3 regions of the Bradyrhizobium elkanii USDA 76 genome follow, and region 2 is predicted to be linked to each of the others. Evidence: predicted binding sites of a transcription regulator. Region 2 holds the regulator's gene; each other region holds the start of a gene.
What was found. Region 2 encodes PhoB, which activates phosphate uptake and scavenging genes when phosphate is short. Its sites were predicted from a motif close to TGTCATNNANCTGTCAT; they were not measured.
Positions count from the first base shown of each region.

Region 1: the regulator PhoB is predicted to act here: its motif matches at 3,131-3,147, upstream of JEY66_RS16845 (UDP-2,3-diacylglucosamine diphosphatase).
Region 3: the regulator PhoB is predicted to act here: its motif matches at 5,273-5,289, upstream of phnF (phosphonate metabolism transcriptional regulator PhnF).

Region 1 is NZ_CP066356.1:3,531,479-3,538,862, forward strand. It holds gene JEY66_RS16825 (CHRD domain-containing protein) at 1-406, opposite strand, end outside; gene JEY66_RS16830 (c-type cytochrome) at 572-1,501, shown strand; gene JEY66_RS16835 (Lrp/AsnC ligand binding domain-containing protein) at 1,624-1,869, opposite strand; gene thiD (bifunctional hydroxymethylpyrimidine kinase/phosphomethylpyrimidine kinase) at 2,074-2,871, shown strand; gene JEY66_RS16845 (UDP-2,3-diacylglucosamine diphosphatase) at 3,171-3,983, shown strand; gene JEY66_RS16850 (glycosyltransferase family 4 protein) at 3,980-5,071, shown strand; gene JEY66_RS16855 (threonine/serine dehydratase family protein) at 5,128-6,117, shown strand; gene JEY66_RS16860 (hypothetical protein) at 6,258-7,384, opposite strand, start outside.
Region 2 is NZ_CP066356.1:8,280,176-8,287,559, reverse strand. It holds gene pstS (phosphate ABC transporter substrate-binding protein PstS) at 90-1,100, shown strand; gene pstC (phosphate ABC transporter permease subunit PstC) at 1,330-2,319, shown strand; gene pstA (phosphate ABC transporter permease PstA) at 2,324-3,169, shown strand; gene pstB (phosphate ABC transporter ATP-binding protein PstB) at 3,166-3,984, shown strand; gene phoU (phosphate signaling complex protein PhoU) at 4,087-4,803, shown strand; gene phoB (phosphate regulon transcriptional regulator PhoB) at 4,949-5,659, shown strand; gene JEY66_RS39250 (GcrA family cell cycle regulator) at 5,899-6,411, opposite strand; gene JEY66_RS39245 (aspartate aminotransferase family protein) at 6,899-7,384, shown strand, end outside.
Region 3 is NZ_CP066356.1:6,816,837-6,824,220, reverse strand. It holds gene JEY66_RS32735 (LbetaH domain-containing protein) at 1-508, opposite strand, end outside; gene phnC (phosphonate ABC transporter ATP-binding protein) at 721-1,536, shown strand; gene phnD (phosphonate ABC transporter substrate-binding protein) at 1,613-2,548, shown strand; gene phnE (phosphonate ABC transporter, permease protein PhnE) at 2,623-3,507, shown strand; gene phnE (phosphonate ABC transporter, permease protein PhnE) at 3,504-4,352, shown strand; gene phnF (phosphonate metabolism transcriptional regulator PhnF) at 4,519-5,244, opposite strand; gene phnG (phosphonate C-P lyase system protein PhnG) at 5,361-5,822, shown strand; gene phnH (phosphonate C-P lyase system protein PhnH) at 5,827-6,435, shown strand; gene JEY66_RS32695 (carbon-phosphorus lyase complex subunit) at 6,439-7,384, shown strand, end outside.

The DNA.
Region 1 (7,384 bases), 4.4 Mb from region 2:
CGCGGATCTCACCGCCCGGGTTGGCCGCGGTGTGAACGTTGACATAGTACTTGCCGGCGAGGAGATCGGCGGCCTGCGCGTCGGTCAGTGTTGCGCTGCCTTCGACAGGGCTCGACGTCGCGTTCGGGATCGCGACCGCGACACCGGAATTCTTGCCGGCCTCGGCGGGGCCGTGGAAATGCGCGGCGGTGACCGGGCCCGAGAGGCCGGAATAGGTCAGCTTCCAGCTCAACTTCTTGCTGGCGGCATCGTAGTCGATGTCGGCGGTGCCGGTGCCGGCGCTGGTATTCGGCGGCACTTCGCTCTTGCTATCCAGCTTCGCCGTGAACTTCTCGGCAAAGGCCGGACCGGCGAGGGCGATGGCGGCGCCGAGCGTCAGCGTGGCAAGCAAGGTCTTGTTCGACATGGTTCTCTCCCCTTTGACGTCACAGGATGGTTGCAATCTTCAAACAGCGGCTTTTCGGATTTATTCCCCAAATGATCGTGGGTGCGGCAAATTTGATGCGAGCTTGTCCGACTGGTTGCCATCATACTGGTCCATGAACTGACGCGACCAATGACGGATCGGTGAATGCTGCGACGAATTTTCCTCCTGGCGATACTGGCCGGCGTAATCGGCGTCGGCGTGTTCTGGTGGCTGACGATCCCCGCGACCGTTGCCGCCGGCGCGCTGCCAGCCTATCAGCCTGACCTGGCCAACGGCCTCACAACGTTCAATGCTGGAGGATGTTCCTCCTGCCATGCCGTGCCGAAGCAGGACGACCGCACGAGGCTCGGCGGCGGGCTCGCGATCACCTCGCCGTTCGGTACATTCTATGCGCCGAATATCTCGCCCGACCCGAACGACGGCATCGGCCGCTGGAGCGAGGCCGATTTCGTCACGGCGGTCATGAAGGGCACCTCGCCATCGGGCGCGCACTATTTCCCGGCGTTTCCGTACCCGTCCTATCAGCACGCCAAGGTCAGCGATGTGCGCGACCTGTTCGCCTATCTGAAGACCTTGCCGCCGGTCGCCGGCAAGGTGCGCGACCACGATTTGCCGTTTCCGTTCAACATCAGGCGCAATGTCGGCGTCTGGAAATTGCTGTTCATGAACGGCAAGCCGTTCATCGCGGATGCAAGCCGCTCGGCGCATTGGTATCGCGGCGCCTATCTCGTCAACAGCTTTGGCCACTGCGCCGAGTGCCACAGCCCGCGCAATGTCCTCGGCGGCATCGTCATCGCGCAGCGCTTCGCCGGTGGTCCGAATCCGGAGGGCGAAGGCTGGGTGCCCAACATCACGCCGAGGGGGATCTCGGACTGGAGTGTGAAGGATATCGCCTATTTCCTCGAGAGCGGCCAGACGCCGGACGGCGATAGCGCGGGCGGATCCATGGTGCGCGTGATCCGCAATACCTCGCAACTCTCGTCGTCCGACCGCGACGCGATCGCCGAGTACATCAAGTCGCTGCCGCCGGTCGAGGGACCGCCGAAGCCGGTGAAGAAGGAGAAGGAGTCGTAAAGCGGGATGAGTTTTGCTTGAATCGGCTCGCCGCGGTTTCGGTTCACCTCTCCCAAGGGAGAGGTGAACTTTCGACGCCGTTCAAGCTCGACCCAATCTCATCGTGCGCTCGTGGGCATGATCTACTTCGCGCCGAACGCCTTGAAGGTGATGATGGTGAGAGTGTCCTGGATGCCCGGGATCACCTGAACCTTCTCGTTGATGAAATGGCCGATGTCGGTGTCGTGGTCGACGTAGAACTTGACCAGGAGGTCGTAGTTGCCCGCGGTGGAATAGATCTCGGACGCAATCTCGGCCTCCGCCAGCGCGTTGGCGACGGTGTAGGACTGGCCGAGCTTGCATTTGATCTGGACGAAGAAAGGAACCATCAAAGTCGTCTCCGGGGATTTCCGCGACTATAGGCCCAAAACGGGCGGCCAAGGCAAGGGGACAAGAAGTGGGCAAGGCGGCGTCAAGGCAAGGCCAACTCGTGGTAAAGTCAGGCGAACTTGCCGTCGATCCACGGTCGGGCTAGGACAGGCCATGGTCTTGTTCGCGATGGTCGCATTCGTATCAACCGCCGGTGCTGCACGATGACGCCGGTCGCGCTCACCATTGCCGGCTCGGACTCCTCGGGCGGGGCGGGCATCCAGGCCGACCTCAAGAGCTTTGCCGCGCTCGGGGTCTATGGCGCCTCCGCGATCACGGCGCTGACCGCGCAGAACACCATGGGGGTCAGCGGAATCCATCCGGTGCCCGCGTCATTCGTCACCGCCCAGATCGACGCGGTATTCTCCGACCTCGAGGTCGGCGCGGTCAAGATCGGGATGGTGGCACAGGCCGAGACGATCGCGGCGATCGCCGATGGGCTGAGGCGCTGGGCGCCGCGCCACATCGTGCTCGATCCGGTGATGGTCGCAACCTCGGGCGATCGGCTGCTTGCCGCCGAGGCGGTCGATGCGCTGAAGACCCTGCTGTTTCCGCTGGCCTCGCTGATCACGCCGAACCTGCCGGAAGCGGCCGCGCTGCTCAACGAGCCGGTCGCCTCAAGCGAGGCCGACGTCGAGCGACAAGGCAAGCGATTGCTGGCGATGGGATGTCGCGCGGTGCTGGTCAAGGGCGGCCACGGCCACGGCGCCGACAGCATCGACTATCTGATCGATGCCGAGCGCAGCATCGCGCTGGCTGCGCCGCGCATTGCGACCGCCAATACGCATGGCACCGGCTGCTCGCTGTCCTCGGCGATCGCAGCGGAGCTCGCGAAGGGCGAGGGCATGGAGACCTCCGTGCGCAACGCCAAGGCCTGGATCACCGAAGCAATCGCCGCTGCCGATCGTTTTGCCGTCGGCCGCGGCCATGGGCCGGTGCATCACTTTCACAAGTACTACTGATTGCCGTGACTTGTAGCCCGGATGAAGCGTAGCGAAATCCGGGAACGGATGATGCGCGGAAGCTCCCCGGATTGCGCTTCCCTTCATCCGGGCTACGCACCTCGCGTCGTTCCATCGCGTTACGCAGGCAACACACCGCCTCTTCCACGCAGCCGCGACCGCCGATGTCGCCAGATTGTCGCACGCTGCTGTTATCCGCAGGGCAGGGGCGTGCTGCTGATTCTCGTTAACTGTTTGTGGGGCCTTGGGTCGCGGGGATCGTCATCGCCTTGTCACAGGAATCTGTTAGGTGCACAGGCATGGGAAGTGACTCCTTGAGTGAAGAAAGTCCCGAGCGGCACTTTCGCACTTTGTTTATCTCCGATGTCCATCTCGGAGCCCGCGGTTCGCAAGCCGACCGCCTGCTGGACTTCCTCCGCTCTCACGATGCCGACACGATCTACCTCGTTGGTGATATCGTCGACGGCTGGGCGCTGAAGTCGAACTGGTACTGGCCGCAGACCCATAACGATTTCGTGCAGAAGATGCTGCGCAAGGCGCGCAAGGGCGCCAAGGTGATCTACGTCCCGGGCAACCACGACGAGTTCCTGCGCAAATATTACGGCACGCATTTCGGCGGCATCGACGTGGTGGAGAACACCGTTCACACCGGCGCGGACGGCAAGCGCTACCTCGTGATCCACGGCGACATTTTCGATCTCGTGGTGCAGAACGCGCGCTGGCTCGCCCATCTCGGCGACAAGGCCTACGACTTCGCGATCCAGATGAATCGCTTCGTCAACTTCTTCCGCAAGATGTTCGGCGTGCCGTACTGGTCGCTGTCGCAATGGGCCAAGCTGAAGGTCAAGAAGGCGGTGAACTATATCGGCGCGTTCGAGGCGACGCTTGCCGGCGAGGCACGGCGCCACGGCTGCGACGGCGTGATCTGCGGCCACATCCACTACGCGACGATTCATGACGAGCACGGCATCCGCTACATGAATTGCGGCGACTGGGTGGAGAGCTGCACCGCGCTGGCCGAGCATGAGGACGGCCATTTCGAGATCATCACCTGGACCGACCCGGTGCGCCGGATCGCGCCGGTTCCGCGAGTGACGGCACGCGCTGCATGACGCATATCCTGGTCGCGACCGATGCGTGGCATCCCCAGGTCAACGGGGTTGTCCGCACGCTGACCATGATGGCACAGGCGGCGAAATCGCTCGGCGTCGAGGTGAGCTTCCTGACGCCGGACGAGTTCCGCACCTTCGCGATGCCGAGCTATCGCGATCTCCGGCTGGCGCTGCCCTACCGGGCCAAGGTCGCAAGTCTGATCGAGGCGGCGAGGCCCGACAGCATCCATATCGCGACCGAGGGCCCGATCGGGCTTGCGGCGCGCCGCTATTGCCGCAAGCGCGGCCTGCCGTTCACGACGAGCTTCCATACCCGCTTCCCCGAATACGTCTCGGCGCGGACGCCGGTCCCGGAAGCCTGGGTGTGGCGGGCGCTGCGCTGGTTCCACCGGCCGAGCCGGGCGGTGATGGCGGCGACCCCGGCGCTGGCGGCCGAGTTGCGTCAGCGCGGCTTCCGCAACGTGGTGCTGTGGTCGCGCGGCGTCGATACCGCGCTGTTCCATCCGCGCGACGTCGATCTCTGCCTGCCGCAGCCGGTCTATCTCAGCGTCGGCCGGGTGGCGGTGGAGAAGAACCTGGAGGCCTTCCTCGATCTCGATTTGCCGGGAACCAAGGTCGTGGTCGGCGACGGCCCGGCGCGGGCGGCGCTGGAGAGGAAATATCCGGACGCCGTGTTCCTCGGTGCCCGCCATGGGGAAGAATTGGCTGAGATCTATGCCGCGGCCGATGTGTTCGTTTTCCCGAGCCGGACCGATACGTTCGGTCTGGTGCTGCTTGAAGCGTTGGCGAGCGGCCTGCCGGTTGCCGCTTTTCCGGTCACCGGTCCCCGCGACGTGATCGGCGCGGCGCCAGTCGGTGTGCTCGACGAGGATCTGCGCCATGCCTGCCTGGAAGCGCTCAGCATCCCGCGGCAGGCCTGCGTCGATTTCGCCGCGCTCCACACCTGGCAGGCGTCGGCCCGGGTGTTCATCGACCGTTGCATGAACGTCCGTCCCGCGCCGCCGGATGGCGAGGGGGAGGCGTTCGAATTTGGTGCCGAAGAGCACCATTTCGCCGTCCTGCCGACACCTCAGCCAAACTCACGCTAGTTGGGTCACGCTAAAGCGTCTTGCCCGCCAGCCCGTCGCCGCGATACAAATCGCGAATGACGGACACCGTTCTCAATCCACCCGTCGCTGCCGCGGACATCGATGCCGCCGCAAGGGTGGTCGCGCCGTTCGCGGTGCGCACACCGCTCCTGACTTTCCCCGTTCTCAACGAACGCGTCGGCACCCAGGTCTTCCTCAAGCCCGAAATGCTGCAGCGGACCGGATCGTTCAAGTTTCGCGGCGCCTTCAACAAGCTCGCCTCGATCCCGCAGGACAAGCGGAGCGGCGGCGTCGTGGCGTTCTCCTCCGGCAACCACGCCCAGGGCGTCGCCGCGGCGGCCAAGATCCTCAACATGCAGGCGACCATCGTGATGCCTGCGGACTCGCCGATCACCAAGCGCGAGCGCACCAAATCCTATGGCGCCGAAGTCGTGCTCTACGACCGCGATCGCGACGACCGCGAGGCGATCGCCAACGGCATTGCCGGCAAGCGCGGCGCGACCTTGGTGCGCCCCTACGACGATCCCTTCGTGATCGCGGGCCAGGGCACCGCCGGCCGCGAGATCGCCGAGGACATGGCTGCGCTCGGACTGACGCCGGACATCGTGGTTGCGCCGGCTTCAGGCGGCGGATTGATCGCGGGCGTCGCGACCGCGGTGAAAGCGAAATATCCGCAGGCCCAGGTGATCGTCGCCGAGCCCGCGGGCTATGACGATCACGCCCTGTCGCTCAAGGTCGGACATCGCGAGGCGCATCCGGTCGCGGCGCGGACCATCTGCGATGCGCTGATGGCGATGATGCCGGGAGAGCTGACCTTCGCCATCAACAGCAAGCTGCTGGCGAACGGTGTCAACGCCACCGATGACGAAGTCGGCGCCGCCGTCGCCTTCGCCTATCGCGAGCTGAAGCTCGTGGTCGAGCCCGGCGGCGCGGTCGGACTCGCCGCGCTGCTTGCCGGGCGGATCGATGCCAAGGGCAAGAACGTCGTCATCGTGCTGTCGGGCGGCAATGTCGACGCCGACCTGTTCGCGAAACTGGTTGCCTGACACCGGGTTAGGCACAGATGCTGCCGCGGTACATGAGCTGGCTCACGTTGCGTATGCAGGTCCATGGGACATGAATGCTTCGCGCATCAGTCGTCGTGCGCGGGTCAAGCCCGGCAATGACCAGATATGAAAAGTCGAGGTTACGAGAAGAACGCGATCTTCTCGGCTTGGCTCATGCGGCGGATCGGCGCGAGTGGATCGTTGGCCGCGACGCTTGGCCTTTTCAGAAGACCGCTGGCGATGATCGTCGAGCCGAGTGAGATCTCCGCTGCGGGAGCAAGGGCAGGCTCAACGGCGGGCGGGAGAGGCGGCGGCATCACCAGAGTCTCGGCAATCGGCGCCGCCGCTCGCGGTGCCGGCTCCATCTTGACTTCGGCTCTGACCTCGACCTTCGGCGCCGGTGCAGGCTCGGGCTGAATGGCTGGCGCAACCATTTCCGGCTCAGCGGCCATTGCCTCGGCGACGCGCATCTCCTCGGCGGCGCGCATTTCCTCCGCGATCGCCTCCTCGTCGATCGGATCGGGCGCACCCATCTCTATCGCGATCAGGTCGAGCACCGCCTCGTCATGGGCGTCGGCCGCCGCTTCGTCGGAGACGCGGGCGAGTTCTGCGGCCTCGGCTTCGGCCAGCGCGGCTTCAGCCTTGATCCAGGCTTCGCTCGGTTGCGGCAAGACGGCCGTAGCGGCCTCAGTGCCGGGCATAGCGGCGGGAATCGCGGCTTCGACGTTCGGCGTCGCAGCGGCCTCCTGAGGCGGCGCTGGCGGCGTAGCGGCCATATCGGGGGCTGCACTTTCGGCCACCGGTGGCGACGCGGGGGCCGCTGCTGGCGGCTCCGCAACCGGCGCCTCGGCCACATCAGGCTCGGCCGCAGGCGTCGCCGCCTTGTCCGGATCGAACTCGCTCAGGCGGCGTGCCAGCGCAGCGAAGCCGGCATCCAGTACGGCCTTGGCGTCGTCCATCGAGACCTCGGCAGCACCGGCCTCGATCGCGCTGACCTGCGAATCGATGATGTCGCAGATCCGGCCGTCATTGCCGATCTCGCGCAGCCGCCAGGAGATCTCCCTGATCACCCGCACGCCCTTGCGCACCGGCGCGAGGCTCTGCTCGAAGCTGATGCCGTCGAGCGCGGCGATGGCGGAGGCCTGGGCGGCCTCGATTGCGCCGCGCAGGGCGGCCAGCGCCTGCGCCAGCTGCTCGTCCCTGATCGCCGCTGCGGCGGCTTGCCGCTGCGCGCTGAGGCTTTCCTCGATCCGAGCCACGGCATCGA
Region 2 (7,384 bases):
GTAAAAGCAGCACCGACCGCTCCTAGATGGACCGGCGTGAGCGCGATCGGGCGCATTCGGCGCTTCGCTCACAGGATGGAGACCACCCCATGAATTTCATCAAAGCAATCGTCGCAGCCGGCATGGTCGCCGCTTCGACGTCGGCCTTCGCTGCCGATATTACCGGCGCGGGCGCGACGTTTCCGTTCCCGATCTATTCGAAGTGGGCTGACGCCTACAAGAAGGATACCGGCAATGGCCTGAACTATCAGTCGATCGGTTCCGGCGCCGGCATCAAGCAGATCCAGGCCAAGACCGTGACCTTCGGCGCCACCGACGCTCCGCTCAAGGCCGAGCAGCTCGAGAAGGACGGCCTCGTCCAGTGGCCGATGGTGATGGGCGCGATCGTTCCGGTCGTGAACGTCGAGGGCGTCAAGTCGGGCGAGCTGGTTCTCTCCGGCGAAGTGCTCGGCGACATCTATCTCGGCAAGATCACCAAGTGGAATGACGCGGCGATCGCCAAGCTCAACCCGAAGCTGACCCTGCCGGGCGATGCGATCACCGTCGTGCGCCGTTCGGATGGTTCGGGCACCACCTTCAACTTCACCGACTATCTCTCCAAGTCGAATGCCGACTGGAAGTCCAAGGTCGGTTCCGGCACCGCGGTCGAGTGGCCGGTCGGCGTCGGCGCCAAGGGCAACGAAGGCGTTGCCGGCAACATCAGCCAGACCAAGAACGCGATCGGCTATGTCGAATATGCCTACGCCAAGCAGAACAAGCTGACCTACACCGCGCTGGTCAACAAGGCCGGCAAGACCGTGCAGCCGACCATCGCCGCCTTCCAGGCCGCGGCGTCGAACGCCGACTGGGCCAAGGCTCCCGGCTACTACGTGATCCTGACCGACCAGCCGGGCGAAGCCTCCTGGCCGATCACCGCGGCGACCTTCATCCTGATGCACAAGGACTCGACCGACAAGGCGGCCTCGCAGGAAGCGCTCAAGTTCTTCAAGTACGCCTTCGAGAAGGGTGGCAAGGCGGCCGAAGAGCTCGACTACATCCCGATGCCGGACTCGGTCGTCAAGCTGATCGAGAAGACCTGGTCCTCGGACATCAAGAGCTAAGTCCGACGCTGCGACAGGACCTGTGCCGACTCGATCGCGGCACAGGTCGAGCGACCAAGACCCGGTCTCCATCACCGCGGCAACAAGCGCGGGATCGAGGCCGGGGTTCGCGCCTCAAGGGGCGTGGCTGGAACGACGACGCCCGGCCAAATGCGTCAGTGAAGATCGCTTCGGGGCGTAGCGGTTTGCGTGGCTTTTGCATACTAAAGAGGGGATTGGCGTGGCAGACATGGCTGTTCAGAGCGATGTGATGGAAGCCGCGGGACCTTACGATCGCGCCAAGGCCCTCAGCGCCTTCAAGCTCGGTGACCTCACCTTCTATTGGATCACCCGCATCTCGGCGATTTCGGTTCTGTTGATCCTCGGCGGCATCATCCTGTCGCTGATCGTCGGCGCCTGGCCGGCGATGAAGGAATACGGCTTCGCCTTCCTCTGGACGCAGCGCTGGGCGCCCTCGGCCGATCCGCCGGTGCTCGGCGCGCTCGGCCCGATCTACGGCACGCTGATCACCTCGGTCATCGCGATGCTGATCGCCATTCCGGTCGGCATCGGCATCGCCGTGTTCCTCACCGAGCTCTGCCCGCAAGTGCTGCGCCGCCCGATCGGCATCGCGATCGAGCTGCTCGCCGGCATCCCCTCGATCATCTACGGCATGTGGGGCTTCTTCGTGCTTGGCCCGTTCCTGGCGAACACGTTCCAGCCTTTCATGATCCGGATCTTCGAGGGCGTCCCGGTGCTGGGCGCGGTGTTCGCAGGCCCGCCGTCCTATCTCAGCCTGTTCAACGCCGCGCTGATCCTTGCGATCATGGTGCTGCCCTTCATCACCGCGATCTCGGTCGACGTGTTCAAGACCGTGCCGCCGGTGCTGAAGGAGGCCGCCTACGGCATGGGCTGCACCACCTGGGAAGTCGTTCGCAGCGTCGTGATCCCCTACACCCGCGTCGGGGTGATCGGCGGCATCATGCTTGCGCTCGGCCGCGCCCTCGGCGAGACCATGGCAGTGACCTTCATCATCGGCAACTCGTTCCGGATCTCGTCGTCGATCTTCGCGCCGGGCACCACGATCTCGGCGGCGATCGCTAGCGAATTCGCCGAGAGCGACGGCCTGCACCAGTCCGGCCTGATCCTGCTCGGCCTGCTGTTGTTCGTGCTGACCTTCTTCGTGCTCGCCGGCGCGCGGCTGATGCTGATGCGGCTTGAAAAGAAGGCGGGGAAGTAACGCCATGAACCCGATCTACAAATCCCGCCGCCGCAGCGACATCGTCATCCGCGCACTCTGTGTCGGCGCGGCGCTGTTCGGCGTCACCTGGCTGGCGCTGATCCTGATCACGCTGCTTTATAACGGCCTTACCGGCCTCAGCGTGCAGCTGTTCACCCAGAACACGCCGCCGCCCGGCTCGACCGAAGGCGGCCTGCTCAACGCCATCGTCGGCTCGCTCATCATGACGGTGATCGGCGTCGGCATCGGCGCGCCGCTCGGCCTGTTCGCCGGCACCTACCTCGCCGAATACGGCAAGCACGACAAGCTGACCTCGGTGATCCGCTTCATCAACGACATCCTGCTCAGCGCGCCCTCGATCATCATCGGCCTGTTCATCTATGGCGCGGTGGTGGTGCCGATGCGCGGCTTCTCGGCGATCGCAGGCAGCCTCGCGCTCGCGGTGATCGTGATCCCGGTCGTGCTGCGCACCACCGAGGACATGCTGCTCCTGGTGCCCAATCCGCTGCGCGAGGCCGCCTCCGCGCTCGGCCTGCCGCGTTCGCTGGTGATCAAGCGGATCGCCTATCGTGCGGCGCGATCGGGTCTGATCACCGGCGTGCTGCTGGCGACCGCCCGCGTCGCCGGCGAGACCGCGCCGCTGCTGTTCACCGCGCTGTCGAACCAGTTCTTCAGCCTGGATCTGACCAAGACGATGGCCAACCTGCCGGTGACCATCAACAACTTCGTGCAGAGCCCCTACGCCTACTGGAAAGAGCTGGCGTGGAGCGGTGCGCTGCTCATCACATTCACCGTGCTCGCGTTGAATATCGGCGCGCGTATCCTTGGTGCCGAAAGGGCCGCAAAATGACCGAGCTTTCCGTCTCCACGACTGCCGCGGGCCACGTTCCCCAGGTTCCGCTGCCGGAAGCGCCGCCGAAAGTCACGGTGCGCAACCTCAACTTCTATTACGGCGAGCACCACGCGCTGAAGAACATCAACCTGACGCTCGGCACCAACCGCGTCACGGCGTTCATCGGCCCGTCCGGCTGCGGCAAGTCGACCCTGCTGCGCATCTTCAACCGGATGTACGACCTCTATCCGGGCCAGCGCGCGGTCGGCCAGCTGATGCTGGACCAGACCAACATTCTCGACCCCAAGCTCGACCTCAACTTGCTGCGCGCGCGGGTCGGTATGGTGTTCCAGAAGCCGACGCCGTTCCCGATGACGATCTACGAGAACATCGCCTTCGGCATCCGCCTCTACGAGAAGATCTCGAAGTCCGAGATGGACGACCGGGTCGAGAAGGCGCTGCGCGGCGGCGCGCTGTGGAACGAGGTCAAGGACAAGCTGAACGCCTCCGGCCTGTCGCTCTCCGGCGGCCAGCAGCAGCGCCTGTGCATCGCGCGCACCGTGGCGGTGCGCCCCGAGGTGATCCTGTTCGACGAGCCGTGCTCGGCGCTCGACCCGATCTCGACCGCCAAGGTCGAGGAGCTGATCCAGGAGCTCTCCGAGGACTACACGATCGCGATCGTCACCCACAACATGCAGCAGGCGGCGCGCGTCTCCGACAAGACCGCCTTCATGTATCTCGGTGAGCTGATCGAGTTCGACGACACCAACAAGATCTTCACCTCACCGAGCGATCGGCGCACCCAGGACTACATCACCGGCCGGTTCGGCTAGAGCATGATCCGGAAAAGTGGGAACCGGTTTTCCGATCGGATCATGCTAAAATTCAGGACACGAAACCATGATCCCCGGGATCATGGTTGAGGGAGACAAGCGATGGCTTCTGAACATACCGCCAAGGCATTCGACAGCGATCTGCAGGAGTTGACGCGCCTGGTCGCCGAGATGGGCGGCCTGGTCGAGCGGATGATTACCGAGTCGGTCGACGCGCTGATCCGTCGCGACGTCGCGCTCGGCAAGCGCGTGGTCGCCGCCGACATCGAGATCGACAATCTGCAGCGCAACATCGAAGAGCGCGCGGTGCTGACGATCGCGCGCCGCCAGCCGATGGCGATCGACCTGCGCGAGATCGTCAGCGCGATGCGTGTCGCGACCGACCTCGAGCGGATCGGCGACCTCGCCAAGAACATGGGCAAGCGCGTCGCGGCGCTGGAGAGCGATTTCCAGCCGCTGAAGCTGATCCGCGGCCTCGAGCACATGACCGACCTCGTGCTGTCGCAGGTCAAGTCGGTGCTCGACGCCTACGCCGCGCACGACCTGCCGGCGGCGATGAACGTCTGGAAGGGCGACGAGGAGGTCGATGCGATCTGCACCTCGCTGTTCCGCGAACTGCTCACCTACATGATGGAAGATCCGCGCAACATCTCGTTCTGCATCCATCTGATGTTCTGCGCCAAGAACATCGAGCGGATCGGCGATCACGCCACCAATATCGCCGAGACCGTGTTCTACATGATCGAGGGCCAGCAGATCACCGACAAGCGCCCGAAGGGGGACATGACCACTTTTGCCACCACGGTGCCGGGCAACTGAGGCATGATCGGCAAGTGCGGGACCGGCAAGAGCGAAACTGGATGATCCTCGCGACAAATCGTTTCCGCGGGGACTATGCTCAAGGAAGTAAGCGTTTCGGTTTGCGTCTGGGCAACGGATCACCACAGAGAAAGAACTTAAACCGATGAGCGCACGCATTCTGGTAGTCGAAGACGAGGAAGCGCTGACGACGCTGTTGCGCTACAACCTCGATGCGGAAGGCTACGATGTCGAGACGGTGGGGCGCGGCGACGATGCCGACACGAGGCTGAAGGAGCGCGTTCCCGACCTCGTGGTCCTCGACTGGATGCTGCCGGGCCTGTCCGGCATCGAGCTGTGCCGTCGCCTGCGGGCGCGGCCCGAGACCAAGCAGCTTCCGATCATCATGCTGACCGCGCGCGGCGAAGAAAGCGAGCGCGTGCGCGGACTTGCCACCGGCGCCGACGATTACATCGTCAAGCCGTTCTCGGTGCCGGAACTGCTGGCGCGGGTGAAGGGCCTGTTGCGCCGCGCGAGCCCGGAGCGGCTTGCGACCGTGCTGACCTATGGCGACATCGAGCTCGACCGCGAGAAGCGCCGCGTGGCGCGCTCCGGCCGCCCGATCGATCTCGGGCCGACCGAGTATCGCCTGCTCGAATTCTTCCTCGAGCATCCCGGCCGCGTGTTCAGCCGCGAGCAGCTGCTCGACAGCGTCTGGGGCCGCGACATCTACATCGATGAGCGCACCGTCGACGTGCATATCGGCCGCCTGCGCAAGCTGCTCAATCCCGGCCGCGAGCAGGATCCGATCCGCACCGTGCGCGGCGCCGGCTACGCGCTCGACGACCGCTTTGCCAAGGCCGAGCCGCAGCCGTAACGGGCGCGTGGCCATCGCAAGCCGCATCACCGGCGTCGTCCCGGCGAAAGCCGGGACCCATACGCCGCGGCCGGCGTAATCGGCACGTGGCCAGACGGCTTTCTAACAACACGCATTAGTGATTATGGGTCCTGGCTTTCGCCGGGACGACGCCGGTGATGTAATGGGCCACGAGCCACAAAAAAATCCCCGCTTTCGCGGGGATTTGTTTTTGAGTTCTTCCGTCTTTTCCCGAGTGCTCACTTGATCTGCGGTTTCGCCGACGGCCGGCGGCGATCGGCGGCGGGCTGGTAGGCGACGCGCGAGTGATGTGCGCAATAGGGCAAGCCGGCGAGCGCCTTGCCGCCGCAGAAGAAGAATTCCGGGCTCGAGGGATCGCCGACCGGCCAGTGACAGGTGGCCTCGTTGAGCTCGAGCAGCGACAGCCGCTGGCTCATCGGCACCACATTGTCGTAGGAGATCGGATCGGGCTCCATCTCGACCTCGAAGGCGTGCGCCAGCGCGGTGTTGCCGCGCGACACCGGCCGCGCTACCCGCATCATGTGCTGGGCGGGGCGGGCCTTGCGCTGCCGCGGCGCGGCCGTGGAGGGTGCCTTGGCGCGGCCGGAGAGGCCGAGCCGATGCACTTTGCCGATCACGGCGTTTCGCGTCACATTGCCAAGTTCCGCCGCGATCTGGCTGGCCGACAGGCCAGACTCCCAGAGCTTCTTCAGCTGCTCGACGCGATCGTCGGACCAGGTCAATACAGTCATCGCATTCTTCCCTTCGCGTAGCGCCGGCCAATCATTGGAGCGGCGCTGCGAGCCAATCTGGACAAATATCCCTGCGGCCAGAATCCCTTAGCCCTCGCCGGGCACGGTGTTGCGCCCGAACGTTTACGCGAGACACGAAGGCTACTTAGAGGGTCCAGTACCGCCGCACGAGATGTCGTACCCGACAGGCCAAACGCTACAATATGGCGTGACTCTGGCGCAAGAGTCCGCGGCCGTGCGTCCACATGTTCCCACACAGTTAAGCATCGCGATGAGGCTTTTCCACCGCACCGGAATGCTCCGGATTGCGCTCGTTTCGCATTGCAGGAAGGCCACTTCGTGGCGATTGACACTTACTGACCGCAGCATAGAATGCCCACCACGTGCCGCCCGCAAAGGCGGCCGTTTTGTTTTCCGAAGCTGGCCGTTGCTGCGCTGGCGTCAAGGCGCGCGGCAATTGTCGGCTTAAAAACCGTCAGTGAACGCCATGACCAACGCTGCCACGTCGCATCTGCTCCCCGTCTTCGCCAGGGTCGATCTCGGCTTCGAGCGCGGTGAGGGCGCCTGGCTGATCGCAACCAACGGCGACCGTTATCTCGATTTCACCTCGGGCGTCGCGGTCAACGCGCTCGGGCACGCGCATCCGCATCTGGTCAAGGCGCTGCAGGAACAGGCGACCAAGCTCTGGCACATGTCGAACCTGTTCAAGAGCCCGGACGGCGAGGCGCTTGCCGCGCGGCTGTGCGAGCAGAGCTTTGCCGACTTCGTGTTCTTCTGCAATTCCGGCGCCGAAGCGATGGAGGGCGTGATCAAGCTGGTCCGCCACTATCACTTCTCCAAGGGCCATGGCGAGCGCTACCGCATCATCACCTTCGAGGGCGCCTTCCACGGCCGCACGCTGGGCACGCTGGCGGCGACCGGCTCGACGAAATATCTCGAAGGCTTCGGCCCGCCGATGGACGGCTTCGACCAG
Region 3 (7,384 bases), 1.5 Mb from region 2:
CGGCGATCGTCTCGGAGAAGCGCCGCTTCACCGGCCGCGCCGGATTACCGGCAACGATGGTGTAGGCGGGCACATCCTTGGTCACGATCGCGCCGGCGGCGACCACAGCGCCGGTTCCGATGTTCCGGCCCGGTAACAGGATCGCGCCATGCCCGATCCAGACGTCATGGCCGATATGCACGTGATGCGCACGTCGCCAGTTGAAGAAGTCGGTGTCGTCGCTCTCTCCGGGAAAATACGCGCTGGCGCGGTAGGTGAAATGCGCCTGACTAGCGCGATGCATCGGGTGGTTGCCGGGATTGATGCGGGTCATCGCCGCGATCGAGCAGAACTTGCCGATCGAGCTGTAGGTGATCTGGCTGTCGTTCACGACGTAGGAGTAGTCATCCATGCTCACTTCAAGCAGGATCGTGCGCGCGCCGACCTCGGTGTATTTGCCGAGCTTGCTCTCACGGACCGACGCGGTCGGGTCGACGGTCGGCACAACCGAGAGTGTTTTTCCGGCCATCAGGGCCTCCGCAAATCTTCAAGAATCTTGGGCTTCCGGGGAGATGCGCGCTCGTCATCGGGATGCTTGATGACAACATCATGACGTTGCGATGACGGCAAGGGAGCGACAAGGGAGGGGTGTGGACGATCGCCGCACCGCAGCGCTGTCGTCACATAACTGTAAAGCGCCGGGGATAGCGATGGCCCAACGAGGCGCGGTTGGAGCATTACATGCTGGTGGTGGAAGGTTTGACGTGCCGGTTCGGCACGAAAGCCGCAGTCGACAACGCGTCCTTTTCGATCGCGCCGGGCAGCTTTGTCGGCGTGATCGGTCGTTCCGGCGCCGGCAAGTCGACCCTGCTGCGGATGATCAACCGTCTCGCCGATCCGACCTCGGGCCGTATCCTGTTCGAAGGCACCGACGTCACCGCCCTGCGCGGCAGGGCGCTGCGGCGATGGCGGGCGCGCTCGGCGATGATCTTTCAGCAGTTCAATCTGGTCGGCCGCCTTGACGTGCTGACCAATGTGCTGATGGGCCGGCTGGCCCAGATTCCGTCCTGGCGCTCGCTGGCGCAGGCCTGGCCGGAGCAGGACAGGGCGCTGGCGATGTCCGCGCTCGATCAGTTCGATATCGCCCCGCTCGCGGCGCAGCGCGCCGACCAGCTCTCCGGTGGCCAGCAGCAGCGCGTTGCGATCGCCCGCGCGCTGGTGCAGGAGCCCGACATCATTCTTGCCGACGAGCCGATCGCCTCGCTCGATCCGCGCAACACCAAGATCGTGATGGATGCACTGCTGCGCATCAACAAGCATTTCGGCATCACGGTGCTCTGCAACCTGCACTCGCTCGACCTGGCACGGACCTATTGCGATCGCCTGGTCGGCATGGCGGCGGGGCGGGTGGTATTCGACGGCGCCCCGGCGGCGCTGACCGACCATATCGCCCGCGAGCTTTACGATCTCGAGGCCAATGACGTCATCGGCGCAGCACCGCTGCCTGCGCCCGACGGCGCAACGGCTCCGGCGCTCGGCACCGCAGCCGCGGCCTGAGCGTCGCGCATTTTTCAATCTGCGAGGCTGGGCGTTTTGCCCGGCCAACAGGTGTAACCACAAAAGAGGGGTAGTCATGATCACTCGTCGCATCGTTCTGGCCGGCGCCGCCGTGCTGGCGTTCACCGGTTCGGCATTCGCGCAGGACTGGAAAGCAAAATATCCGGAGCTCACCTTCGCGGTGGTGCCGGCCGAGAACGCCTCCGGCGTCACCGAGCGCTGGACGCCGTTCGTGGCGTACCTGTCGAAGGAACTCGGCGTGAAGGTCACGCTGCGCATCGCCAACGACTACGCGGCCGTTATCGAAGGTCAGCGCGCCGGCAACATCCAGATCGCCAGCTACGGCTCGGCCTCGTTCGCGCGCGCCCGCCTGACCGGCGTCAAGACCGACGCCTTCGCCAACGACATCAACGCGGACGGTTCGACCGGCTATTACTCGGTATTCTTCGTCAAGGCGTCGAGCCCCTCCAAGAGCGTCGATGACCTGAAGGGCAAGAATCTCGGCCTGGTCGATCCGAACTCGACGTCGGGCAACAACGTGCCGCGCTTCGAGCTCGACAAGATGGGCATCCACGATGCGGATACCTATTTCGGCAAGGTCGTGTTCACCGGCAGCCACGAGAACGCCGTCTTGGCGCTGGCGCAGGGCACCGTCGATATGGCGGCCAATCAGTGGACCAGCGACGACGACTCCACGCTGGCCCAGATGCTGCACAAGGGCATGCTGAAGAACGCCGACGGCTCGGCGATGAAGAAGGACGATTTTCGCATCATCCACAAGTCGGCGCCGATCATCAACGGTCCCTATGCCTACAACGCCGATCTGCCGGAAGATCTGAAGGCCGCGATCGCGAAGGCCTTCTTCGACGCCCCGACCAAGGACAAGGCCGCTTTCGACCGTCTCTCCGACGGCCAGAAGAAGGGCTTCCATCCCGCCACCACCAAGGATTGGGACGGCACCATCGAGCTGATCAAGTTCGTCGACAATCTGCGCAAGAAGAAGGCGAGCTGATCGCCTGAATCACGAGGGCCGGGCTCGACAGCCCGGCCCTTTCTGCTCAACTCGAACCGGACTGGCACGCGTCGATGGCGACCGCCGTATCCATTCTTCCGGCGCAGCAACTGGCCACGCTGGAAGACGCTTACCGCAGGTCCGTCGCACGCAAGCGGCTCAAGGCTGCGCTGGCGGTGGCCGCGTTCTGTGCGGTGCTGGTGATCGCCGCGTTCGGCGCGGAGGTGAACCTGCGCACGCTGTTCACCTATTTCGGCAACTTCGTCAGCTATTTCGACCGCATCCTGACGCTTGATTCGGGCGCGCGGGTCTGGACCGATCTTCCTGAATGGTTCTGGGGCTGGAAGAAGTGGCTGAAGATGCTCGGCGAGACTCTGCTGATCAGCTATGTCGGCACGCTGACCGGCGCGGTGTTCGCCTTTGCGCTGAATTTCTTCGCGGCCCAGAACACCTCGCCGGGACCGTGGCTGCGCTTTGTGGTGCGCCGCCTGCTGGAATTCGCCCGCACGGTGCCCGGCATCGTGTTTGCGCTGATCTTCGTGATCGCGTTCGGCCTCGGGCCGATGGCCGGCGTGCTGGCGATCGCGATTCACTCGACCGGCGCGCTCGGCAAGCTGTTCGCCGAGATCGTCGAGAATGCCGACATGAAGCCGGTCGAGGGCATCCGCTCCACCGGCGCGAGCTGGCTGTCCTGCATGCGCTTTGCCGTGCTGCCGCAGGTTTCGGCCGGCTATGCAAGCTACGCGCTGCTGCGCTTCGAGATCAATGTCCGCGAAGCCTCGGTGATGGGTTTTGTCGGCGCCGGCGGCATCGGCCAGGAACTCGTGGTCGCGATCCGCAAGTTCTATTATTCCGACGTCAGCGCCATCCTCGTCACCATCATCATCACGGTCTTCATCATCGATATCTCGACCGGCTGGCTGCGCGGCCGGCTATTCGGTAAGGAGACCCGGCGATGAGCCAGCTGCCGAAGCCGGATACGCCCGAGCTGCGCGCGAAATATCCCGACGCCTTCGACCGGCCCGCCTCGGCGCGGCTGGCGCTGCCGGCGATGATCGTGGCGGCGTTTGCGATCTTCGTGTTCGGCCTGGTCGATCTCGACTTCTCGCCGTCCAGGCTGATCGCGGGCCTCAGCCAGCTCGGCTGGATCACCATGCTGATGATCCCGCCGAATCCGGGCTCGTCGTTCCCGCTCTACATGCAGGCGCTCGGCGAGACGCTGTCGATCGCGCTGCTCGGCACCACGCTTGCCGCGCTGCTGGCGCTGCCGGTCAGCCTGCTGGCGGCGCGCAATATCATCCCCTCCAACCTGATCCGCTTTCCGGTGCGCCGCTTCCTCGATTCGATCCGCGGCGTCGACACGCTGATCTGGGCGCTGGTCTGGATCAACGTCGTCGGCCTCGGCCCGTTCGCCGGCGTGCTCGCGATCATGGTGTCCGACTTCGGCGCGTTCGGAAAGCTGTTCTCGGAGGCGATCGAGGCGGCGGATCGCAAGCAGGTCGAGGGCATCCGCGCCTCCGGCGGCAACCCGCTGCACGAGATCCGCTTCGGCCTGCTGCCGCAGGTGCTGCCCGTGATCGCCGGGCAGGTGCTCTACTTCATCGAGTCCAACACCCGTTCGGCGACCATCATCGGCATCGTCGGCGCCGGCGGCATCGGCTTGCAACTCGCCGAGCAGATCCGCGTGCTGGAATGGCAGAAGGTGTCGTTCCTGATCCTGATGATCCTGATCGCGGTTGCCGCGATCGATTTCATCTCCAGCAAGCTGCGCTTTGCGATCATCGGGCAAAGGGCGGTGGTGTAGCTTCTTCTTCGCCTCTCCCCGCGTGCGGGCAGAGGCCGGAATTTTCGCGCAGCGCAAATTCCGGGTGAGGGGGACTCTCCGCACACTCAAAGCTTTCGAAGTCGCGGAGACAGCCCCTCACCCCAACCCTTTCCCCGCAAGAGCGGGGCGAGGGAGCAGAAGCACGTCAGCCGTTCTCGACCAGAAACTCGACGCGCTCGGCGGCGAAGCGCGAGCGCTTGGTCACCAGCGGCTGGTCCAGCATGTCGACGTCGGTGGCGTCGACCACCAGCACGGGTCGTCCCAGCGGCAGGTCGAGCCGCGCGGCGTCGGTCGCATCGACGATCGCCGCGGTGATCCGGGTCGAGGCGCGGTGGTAGTCCTTGACGCCGTAATGTCCGAGCAACTTGGTCATCGAGCGAACGTTGGCGAATACGCTGCCGGCATCGGGAAACCGCTCGGCCGACAGCCAGGTGGTGGAAACGCAGATCGGCGTCCGGTCGGCGAGGCGCACCGCTTCGATCCGGATCAGTGGCGCACCGATCTTCAGGCCCAGTTCGCGTGCGATCTCGCGATTGGCAACGTCGTCGCCTGCCTCGATCAACTGGCCGCGCGGCTCGTGACCGCCGGCGCCGACGATCTCGGAAAATCGCGTGCGTGAGCGCAGGGGATAGGCGAGGCGCTGGGCTTCGACATAGGTGCCGCTGCCGCGCTCGGCGCGCACCAGGCCGCGCTCGGCCAATGCGGCGAGCGCCCGCCGCACGGTGTGCCGGTTGACCCGGTACGTCTCGGCGATCTCCATCTCGCCGGGCAGCTTTTCGCCGGCGGCAAAGCGGCCGTCAGCGATGCCGCGCTCGATGCCGTCGGCGACCTGCCGCCACAAGGCGACGCCGGAACTTTCCTGCATGCTCATGGCGCGGTGATACCAGAAATCTTTGGTTTGTCACGAAACAGTCATGGCGCTCCGCTATCAAGTTGTCTAGTATCATAGACAACTTGATGCAAGCAAGGTTGCCCAAAGGTTTGCCCATGAGTTCGACCGGACCAAACAGCAAACAGGCCCAGCGCAAGGCCGCGATGACGGTGCTGGCGCACGCCGCCGCTGCGGATATCGCCGGCAGGCTGGCGGCGATCGCGGTGCCCGCGCATGAGAACCTGCGCGAGCCGGAAAACGGCCTTGTGATGCTGCGCGGGCGGATCGGCGGCGACGGTGCGCCGTTCAATCTCGGCGAGGCGACGGTGTCGCGCGCGGCGGTGCGGCTTGCGACCGGCGAGGTCGGCTTCGGCTACACGCTCGGCCGCGACGCGCGGAAGGCGCAGATGATCGCGCTGTGCGACGCCATGATGCAGTCGGCGGAGCTGTCCGGCGAGGTGGAGGCCAAGGTGATCGCGCCGCTGCGCGTCGCCATGAACGCTGAACGAGGCCGCAAGGCAGCGGAAACCGCGGCGACGCGGGTCGATTTCTACACGATGGTGCGCGGTGAGGGATGATGCAATGACGACGATTGCCGAAATGCCCGCGGGCTTTGCCGACAAGGTGCTGTCGGCGCAGTCGACTTTCCGTTCCGTGATGGATGCGATGGCGCGCCCGGGCAGCGTGCAGCGCGTCGCCGCGAGCGTGGGAACACCGGCCGGCATGATGCGCGGCTCGGCCGCCATCGCGCTGACGCTGTTCGATCACGACACGCCGATCTGGCTTGATGCTGCGATGTCGGCGACGCCGGACGTCGCCCGCTGGCTGAAGTTTCACGCCAGCGCGCCGGTGATCACCGATTCCTCGATCGCGAGCTTCGCTTTGGTCGGCGACGCCGCGAGCTTGCCGGCGCTCGATCGATTCACATTCGGCAGCAGCGAATATCCTGACCGGTCGACCACGCTGATCCTGCAGGTCGACAGCCTGTCGCAGGGCCCGGCTTTCGAGCTGAAAGGGCCCGGCATCGACGGCAGCGCCGTGTTGCAGGCGATGATCAAGCCACGCGACCTGTTCCAGCGGCTTGCGATCAACGAAGCCCTGTTCCCGCGCGGCATCGATGTCGTGCTGGTCCATGACGATGCCATTGTGGCGATCCCGCGCACCACGCGGCTGATCGCAAGCGGAGGGTGAGCGATGTATGTAGCCGTCAAGGGAGGCGAGCGCGCCATCGAGAATGCTCATCGGCTGCTCGCGCATGAGCGGCGCGGCGACCGCGACGTGCCCGAGGTGACGCTGGCACAGATCTCCGAGCAGCTCGCGCTTGGTGTCGATCGTGTGATGACCGAAGGTTCGCTCTACGACCGCGAGCTCGCGGCGCTCGCGATCAAGCAAGCGCGCGGCGACATGATCGAGGCGATCTTCCTGGTCCGCGCCTTCCGCGCCACGCTGCCGCGCTTTGGCGCCACCGAGCCGGTCAACACCGGCGAGATGCAGGTGCGGCGGCGGATCTCTTCGACGTTCAAGGACGTTCCGGGCGGCCAGATCCTGGGGCCGACCTTCGACTACACCCATCGCCTGCTCGATCCGCAGCTCGCGGAAGGCTTTGTGCCGGAGCAGCCGGCGACCGCGGAAGCCTCGCAGGCCGCCACGCCGCGGGTCACCGACATTCTCGGCCGTGATGGTCTGATCGAACCCTCGCCGCAGGCAGATAGCGACACGCCGGTCGGCGACCTCACGCGCGAGCCGCTGAGCTTTCCGGCTGATCGCGATCTGCGGCTGCAGAATCTGGCGCGCGGCGACGAGGGCTTCCTGCTCGCGCTCGGCTACTCGACGCAACGCGGCTACGGCCGCAATCACCCCTTCGCTGGCGAGATCCGCTTCGGCGAGGTCGAGGTCGAGTTCTTCGCCGAGGACGCGGGCTTTGCCGTGCCGCTCGGCTGGATCGAATTGACCGAGTGCCAGATGGTCAACCAGTTCAAGGGCTCGACGACCGAGGCGCCGTGCTTTACCCGCGGCTATGGCCTCGCCTTCGGGCAGAGCGAACGCAAGACCATGTCGATGGCGCTGGTCGATCGCGCGCTGCGTGCGCGCGAGCTCGGCGAGGAGGCGGCGGCGCCGGCGCAGGACGAGGAGTTCGTGA